DNA from 2 places in the Halomonas sp. MMSF_3323 genome. Region 1 is predicted to be linked to the other one. Evidence: predicted binding sites of a transcription regulator. Region 1 holds the regulator's gene; the other holds the start of a gene.

Region 1 (4,169 bases):
GTTGACCCTTCTCGAGCCCACGCTGCTGGCGCTGGGCCTGGTCTCGGTGCTGGTGGCCTACCTCCAGTACTATCGCCGTACCCGGGACCTGTGGGGCATGGTCAAGTTCTGGGAGAAGCGCCTGACCCTGACCGTGCGCGAGTTTGGCTGGCAACGTGCCGGCATCCTGCTGCTGTTGCTGGGCGTGGTGGTGCGCTATCTGCTGGCGCTGAACGTCGTCTAGGGCCTGGCTGACAGGCACTTGCGTTCTTCGACTTGCCAGGCCAGACCAGGCCACGACGCGCAAGGGCGCCACTACGGCGGTGTCGTCCTTGGCGGTTTCCGATGAGCTGCCGACGAAAAGCCCCACCCTTATTGTCCTCGCCGGGGTGAGTGGTCGCTGACCTCTTCGCCACTAAAGCGTCCGGATGGTAGACTGGCGCCTCTTTCATTTTCAGCCGTGATGTCCCGCTCCCATGTCGCCACAGTCCGCCTCCGCCACCCTGTTCGATCCCCGTACCCCCGAGGATGACCATCTCTCGATCGATGCCGGCGTCAGCCCGGCCGACCCTGCTGCGGATGGCGATCAGACGGAAGCCCAAGTTCAGGCCAAGGCACGGCGTGAGTTCAACAAGCTGCAGAAGCGCCTGCGCCGCCAGGCCGGTAACGCCATCATCGACTACGGCATGATCCAGGAAGGCGACAAGATCATGGTGTGTCTGTCTGGTGGCAAGGACAGCTACACCATGCTCGAGATCCTGCGCAGCCTTCAGCGCAACGCGCCGGTCAACTTCTCGCTGGTGGCGGTGAATCTGGATCAGAAGCAGCCGGGCTTTCCGGAGCATGTGCTGCCGAACTATCTGGACAGCATCGGCGTGGACTACCACATCCTCGAGCGCGACACCTATTCGGTGGTGAAGGAGAAGACGCCGGAGGGCAAGACCACCTGCGCGCTCTGCTCACGCCTGCGGCGCGGCTCTCTCTATGGCTTCGCCGAGGAGATCGGGGCGACCAAGATCGCCCTGGGCCACCACCGCGAGGACATTCTCGAGACGCTGTTTCTGAACATGTTCTTCGGTGGCAGCCTCAAGGCGATGCCGCCCAAGCTGCTCTCCGACGACGGCAAGAACATCGTCATCCGCCCGCTGGCGTACTGCCGCGAGGCCGATATCCAGGCCTACAGCGAGGCGATGGAGTTCCCGATCATCCCGTGCAACCTGTGTGGTTCCCAGCCCAACCTGCAGCGCCAGGTGGTCAAGGAGATGCTGGCCGAGTGGGAGGTCAAGCATCCCGGGCGCCTCGAGAGCATGTTCAAGGCGGTGACCAATGTGGCGCCGTCGCAGCTGGCGGATCGGCAACTGTTCGACTTCGAGGGGCTGGAGGCCGTACAGGCCGAACGCCAGGCCCGGCGCATCGACGTGGTGGATGCCGGCTGATCTCGCCAACAGCGAATGTGCATGACGCCATGACAGCAAAAGAGGCCGCATCTCCGGATGCGGCCTCTTTCTTGTCACACGCCATCTATTACGCTTTGCTTTCCAGATCCTGGGTACCGGGCGCTGCTGGCCAAGCCCGGCACACTGCCGCCAGGCCCGCTCAGGTAACTTCGGTGTCGGCCAGGGTCGACAACGCGGTCAGGTCGAGGATATTGACCTCACGTCCCGATACCGCCACCAGATCCTGCTGCTGGAAACGCCCGAGGATACGGCTGACCGTTTCCACCGCCAGCCCCAGGTGATTGCCGATGTCGGCGCGGGACATGGACAGGCGGAAGCTGAACGGTGAATAGCCGCGGCGGCGGAAGCGGTCAGACAGGCCGAGGAAGAAGCAGGCCAGGCGCTGATCGGCGGTCTTGCGTGACAGCAGCTGCATCATCCGGCGGTCCTCTCGCAGCTCCTTGCTCAGGGTGCGGAACAGCTGGGCACGCAGCTCCGGTAGGGTCTGGGTCAGCGCATCGAGGCGGTCGAAGGGAATCTCGCACACCGTGGTGGTCTCCAGCGCCACCACGCTGCCGGGATAGCGGCCGTCGTCGATGCCATCCAGGCCAACCAGTTCACTGGGCAGGAAGAAGTTGGTCAACTGAGCTTCGCCGCTGCCTTCGGTGGTGATCTGCTTGAGACTCCCCGATCGGACCGCGAAGACGCTGGTGAAGCGATCTCCCTGCTCGACCAATCGTGTACCTTTCTTGATCGGCGGGTGACGACGGATGATGGAATCGAAGCGCTCGAGGTCGGCGGTCTCCAGCGACAGCGGAAGGCACAAGGAACTCAGGCTGCAGGACTCACAGCGAGTCTCATGCAGCATGGGACGCCGCCGATCTTGGGCCGTAGGACTCATTCGCAGCTCCTGTGGATCTGGGATCGATATTGACTGGGCCATGGGGAGAACAGACGTCGCCCGTACAGCACGTTGATGGCACTATTCTACACCCTCAGATCAGCTAAAAGTGGCGTCTACCTCTTTAGGATTAATAACTTAGAGGTAGGATGCGTCATTGATGCAGCCCAGTCCAAAGTTGCCAGACGGCAAAGGCGATGATCATGCCAGCGGCGACAAGGCGTGTTGCCCGATGCGCCAGCAGGGCCTGCATTTGTCTGGCGGCGAGGCCCGTCACCACCAGCGCCGGAAGCGTGCCAAGACCGAAGCTCGCCATCAGCAGTGCGCCCTCGAGGGGCTCGGCCCGTGCCAGGCTCCAGGCCAGCATCGAGTACACCAAGCCACAGGGCAGCCAGCCCCAGATGGCGCCCAGCGCCACCGCCTGGGGCAGACGCACCACCGGCAACAGGCGTCTGCCTGCGGGTTCCAGGTACCTCCAGAGGTGACGTCCCTGTGCCTCGACGTGACGCAGGCCTTTCCATAGATCGGCAATGTAAAGCGCCATCAGGATCAACATCAGGCTGGCGACGATCTGCATCAGGCCACGCAGGGTCGGCGAAAGGCCGATCACCGAACCCAGGGTGGCAACCAGAGCGCCCGCCACACAGTAGCTGGTGATACGACCTACATTGTAGCCGAGCACAAGTGTGCTCACCCGCCAAGGTTGACGCATGCTGGGGGGGATGGCAAAGGTCAGAGCGCTCATGATGCCGCCGCACATGCCAATACAGTGTGCACCACCGAGCAGGCCAAACACGAAGGCCGCCATCATGGGAGGCAGTTCCAGGCCGGTAGGGTTCACTCAGGCCCTCTGGACGATGGATCACGATCGGATGTCTGCGCAGGCGTTTCGGAAGAGGAAGCGCCGTCATCGGCACCGCGAGTGTCGTCCTCATCCTCGAACAGGATGCGATAGGCGGGGCCTTCGAGGTCCTCGAACTGGTCGTTGCGCACCGCCCAGAAGAAGGCCCAGACCGCCAGGCCCAGCAGGATCAACGACAAGGGTATCAACAGGTAAAGGATGCTCATGGGCCGGGGCTTGCGGTGACGGGTGAAGGCGTCGCGGTCCGCCTGGTGCGTCCACGTCGCAGACGCAGGGCATTGCCGATGACCAGCAACGAGCTGAGTGACATGCCGATGGCGGCAAGCCATGGGGGCACGAAGCCCAGCGCCGCTGCGGGCAGCGCCACGACATTGTAGAGCACCGACCAGGACAGATTCTGGCGAATGATGCGACGGGTCTGACCGGCCACCTCGATGGCTTCGACGATACCCGTGAGCGGTTCGCCCAGCAATACCAGATCGGCGCGGGTGCGGGTGAGGTCGCTGGCCCCGGCCATGGCGATGGCAAGGTCGGCGCCGGCCAGTACCGGCACGTCATTGATGCCATCACCGACCATGGCCACCTTTTCACCCTGTGCCTGTCGCGCCTTCAAGTGCCCGAGCTTGTCCTCGGGGGTGGCCTCGCCACGCCACTGATCGACGCCCAGCGTGCGGGCAAGCTGGCCGACGTTGACTGCGCGGTCGCCCGACAGGATCTCGATGGCAAGCCCCCGATGGGCGAGGGCGGCGAGGGTCTCGGCGGCGTCGTCACGGGGCTGATCGTCGAGCTTGAACCAGGCCTGGGGCTTGCCTTCGCTGGCCAGCAGCAACCAAAGCCCTGCGCCAGGGAGCTCAGGAACGGGTCGGCCCAGGCAGGCAAAATGCGGCTGGCCCAGTCGCCAGCGCCGGCCGTCGATCACGCCTTCCACGCCCTGCCCCGGGTGATTGCGCAGTTCGCTGGCCTGGCAGCTGGCGTCGCGCCAGGCAGCGAA
Region 2 (4,169 bases), on a different contig from region 1:
GCCCAGGAGGAGACCGCCAAGTCCAAGGAGGATCTGGTCAAGCGGGTCAAGGAAGCGCTCGGCGAGGAGGTTCAGGAGGTCAAGATCACCCACCGCCTGACCGATTCACCGGCCTGCGTGGTGCTGCCCGAGCACGAGATGGGCTTCCAGATGCGCCGTATCATGGAGGCTGCGGGCCAGAGCCTGCCGGAGGTCAAGCCGATCCTCGAGCTCAATCCGGACCACGCCCTGGTCGCTCGCCTGGAAGGGGCCGACGGTGACGGCTTCGGCGATCTGGCGCGGATCCTGCTCGATCAGGCGATCATCGCCGAGGGCGGTCATCTCGACGATCCGGCCGCCTACGTCAAGCGTCTCAACGCCCTGCTGAGTGCCTGACAAGCTGGCTGCCTACGTCAAGAGCTCAAGCGCCCCAACCACGACGCCACCTTCGGGTGGCGTCGCTGCGTTCAGGCAACTGCAAGGCGTCGTTCTTGCCGCGCCGATGGCGGTTGTTCAGCGTTTCAGGCTGGCGAAGAGGTCGGGGCACTGGCGCTGAAGCTCCCTGTCGTCGAGCATGGCCTCGCGCTGGCGCTGGATGGCGTGACCTCGGCGCTTGAGCACCGCATCGATGTCATCGCCGCTGGCGCAGCTCACCTTGAGCAGGTTGATCAGTGCGTCCAGCCGCTGGGGAGAACTCGCCAGGGCCGCCTCGATATCGGCTCGGGCATTGTCGTACTGGCCCAATCGGTAGTAGGCGTAGCCACGATAGGAGAGGGCGTCGTTGTTGTTCGGATCGATCGCAAGCGCCCGGGTGTAGTCGGCCACCGCGCCCTCGAAGTCGCGCTCGATGCGCTTTTCACGTCCCGCGCTGACCTGCTGCTGGGCCGACTGCATGGGCGCCTGGCGGGCGATGATGGTCAGGTAGCGCGGGGCCACGTCGCTGCCGAGGGCCAGGGCGGCCTCGAAGTAGCTTCGAGCCTTGTCGAGCTCACCGGCGGAAAAGGCGTTGATGCCGGCGTTGTTGAGGGTCTTCAGGCGCACCTCACGCAAGCCGTCATGACCTTGACTCGCCCTGAGTGCCTGCTCGAACAGCGCTGAGGCGTCAGCGTGGCGGCCTTCCCGATAGAGAATCCAGCCCTGGGCGTTCAAGCCTTCCATCCGAGCCAGCGGATCAGGACTTTCGAGCAGAGGGCGTAGTTCGCGCAGGGCGGCCTGGTTGTCACCCTGCTGCAACAGCGCCTTGGCCCTGGACAGCGGGGCCTGCTGGGCAACCACCGGCCACGCCACCCCGACGCTCAGCAGCACGATCAGCAGGGCGTTTATCGTAGACGTGGGTTGGCGCCGTCGTTTTCCCTTCGCTGGCCCGGCCAGGTCTGTCGCCATCGCGCGCGACGCCAAGGCGCCCTGCCTGTTCTTCATTAGAAGCCTACCTGCGGAGAATCTCGCTCCGCTGCAGCGATGACGTCGGCCAGTTGGCTCTTCAAGGCGTCGCGCTCCTGCTCGATGGCGATCAGCCGGCCGTGCAGATCGTTGTTCAAGATGCGCAGCACATTGTCGTCCTGGACCTTCAGCACGACCGTGCCCCGGCCATCCAGCGGCATGTCCCGCTCCTGCAGACGGATGACCGGCAGCACGCCTTCGGGCGGGGCGATGGAAAGATTGACCTGGCTCGAGGGTTTCATCATCGCCATGGCCAGCCCACCGACGAAGAACAGCAGACTCAGCGCCATGAACAGCCTGGCGTTCTTGGAGATCTCCTGCAGATAGCGAATGCGCAACTCGGTGCCCTCTCGGGTCTCGCCAGAGCGCTCATTGAGCAACAGGGTGTGGGTCTTGTTGAGCAGGTGGTAGCCGAGGATCAGCAGCACCACGGCGAAGCCTGGCAGACCGTACTCCAGAAGCGTGGGAAAGCTGTTCATCACGGGCACCCAGCGGTGGGACAGGGCTCAGGCCTACGTATGCCCTTGTCAGCATAGCGCAGGCGGCCGTCCTCGCCGCGCGAAATTGGCCTGGTACAGGTTTCTTGGCCGCTTCGCTCGCGCTGTATCGCTGTCCTGTGGCGCCATGATGCGGGTCAAGTAGGGGCGACGGGACTACTGCTAAGGTCGAATTGTGCTCTCGAGGGCAGGTGTTTTTTCGCCGATCGAGAAGCGTGCAGCACACCCGCCGCCTCCGATGCGGCGACCGCTGCTGCCACCGAACAGGCGGGCCGGCTGCCATCTCCGAGGGATGGCCGTCGCTCAGCATGCAGGACTAGCGTTGTCATTTACTCTGTTGAGGTGCAAGTCGATGAAAGAGCAATTCGCGCAAGCGTGGGAAGGGTTTGCCGGGGGCGAGTGGAAGAAGGACGTCGACGTACGAGACTTCTTGCTGGCCAACGTGACCCCCTACGAGGGTGACGAGCGTTTCCTGGTCAGCGAGCCGGCGGCCAGCACTCGCGAGCTATGGGACACTGTGATGGAAGGCGTCAAGAAGGAAAACGCCACCCATGCACCGCTGGACTTCGACACCTCGCTGGTCTCGACCATCACCGCTCATGACGCCGGCTATATCGATCAGCGTCTCGAGACCATCGTTGGACTGCAGACCGACGCGCCGCTGAAGCGGGCGATCATGCCCAACGGCGGCATCAAGATGGTGGAGGGCTCATGCCAGGCCTACGGTCGTGAACTCGATCCTCAGGTCAAGAAGGTCTTCACCGAATTTCGCAAGACCCACAATCAGGGGGTGTTCGATGTCTACACCCCGGACATCCTCAAGTGTCGCAAGTCAGGGGTGCTGACTGGACTGCCGGACGCCTACGGTCGTGGACGCATCATCGGTGACTACCGCCGGGTCGCCCTTTACGGTGTCGATTTCCTGATGCGTGACAAGCAGGCGCAGTTTGCCTCGCTGCAGCAGCGCTTCGAACAGGGCGAGGACCTGGAGGCGGTGATCCAGCTGCGCGAGGAAGTCGCCGAGCAGCATCGTGCACTCGGCCAGCTCAAGGAAATGGCCGCCAAGTACGGCTTCGACGTCTCGGTCCCGGCTGCCACCGCCCAGGAGGCCATCCAGTGGACCTACTTTGGCTACCTGGCGGCAGTGAAGTCGCAAAACGGCGCCGCCATGTCACTGGGACGTACTTCCAGCTTCCTCGATATCTACCTGGAGCGTGACCTGCGCCAAGGCGTGATCGACGAAGCCCGCGCCCAGGAGCTGGTCGATCACTTCATCATGAAGCTTCGCATGGTGCGCTTCCTGCGCACCCCTGAGTACGACGAGCTGTTCTCCGGCGACCCGATCTGGGCCACCGAATGCCTGGGCGGGATGGCGCTTGACGGACGCACCCTGGTCACCCGTACCAGCTTCCGTTTCCTCAATAGCCTCTACACCATGGGTCCGAGCCCGGAGCCGAATCTCACGGTGCTGTGGTCTGAGCAATTGCCCGACGGCTTCAAGCGTTACTGCGCCAAGGTGTCCATCGATACCTCGTCGATCCAGTACGAGAACGATGATCTGATGCGCGTGGACTTCGCCTCCGACGACTACGCCATCGCCTGCTGCGTGTCTCCCATGGTGATCGGCAAGCAGATGCAGTTCTTCGGTGCCCGGGCCAACCTGGCCAAGACGCTGCTTTACACGATCAATGGCGGCGTCGACGAGAAGCTGAAGATCCAGGTCGGCCCCAGGAGTGAGCCGATCGCCTCCGAGGTGCTCGACTTCGACGAGGTGTGGGCACGCATGGATGGCCTGATGGACTGGCTGGCCCGCCAGTACGTGACCGCCCTCAATGCCATCCACTACATGCACGACAAGTACAGCTATGAGGCGGCGCTGATGGCGCTGCACGACCTCGACGTCAAGCGCACCATGGCCTGCGGCATCGCCGGGCTGTCGGTGGCGGCGGACTCGCTGTCGGCGATCAAGTACGCCAAGGTGCGCCCGGTGCGTGATCCTGACGGCGTGGCGGTGGACTTCGAGATCGAGGGTGACTACCCCTGCTTCGGCAACAACGATCCGCGCGTCGACGATATCGCCTGCGAGCTGGTCGAGACCTTCATGAACAAGATCCGCAAGCTCAATACCTACCGTGGCGCCGAGCCGACCCAGTCGGTGCTGACCATCACCTCCAACGTGGTCTACGGCAAGAAGACCGGCACCACGCCGGACGGTCGTCGCGCCGGCGAGCCCTTCGCACCGGGTGCCAACCC

Evidence for each region. Region 1 encodes FNR, which switches genes on or off when oxygen is low (the NO sensors DNR and NnrR bind a similar motif). Its sites were predicted from a motif close to TTGATNTANATCAA; they were not measured.
Region 2: pflB (formate C-acetyltransferase) is a predicted target of FNR. The motif match lies at 2,044-2,057, and genes of this name have one in related genera.

Annotation. Positions count from the first base shown of each region.
Region 1 covers NZ_JASHIT010000017.1:92,583-96,751, forward strand. Annotated here, with positions in the region: gene RBB39_RS10650 (hypothetical protein) at 1-223, shown strand, start outside; gene ttcA (tRNA 2-thiocytidine(32) synthetase TtcA) at 456-1,415, shown strand; gene fnr (fumarate/nitrate reduction transcriptional regulator Fnr) at 1,576-2,316, opposite strand; gene RBB39_RS10665 (sulfite exporter TauE/SafE family protein) at 2,471-3,157, opposite strand; gene ccoS (cbb3-type cytochrome oxidase assembly protein CcoS) at 3,154-3,384, opposite strand; gene RBB39_RS10675 (heavy metal translocating P-type ATPase) at 3,381-4,169, opposite strand, start outside.
Region 2 covers NZ_JASHIT010000033.1:31,402-35,570, forward strand. Annotated here, with positions in the region: gene htpG (molecular chaperone HtpG) at 1-375, shown strand, start outside; gene RBB39_RS16310 (tetratricopeptide repeat protein) at 493-1,398, opposite strand; gene RBB39_RS16315 (hypothetical protein) at 1,398-1,898, opposite strand; gene pflB (formate C-acetyltransferase) at 2,269-4,169, shown strand, end outside.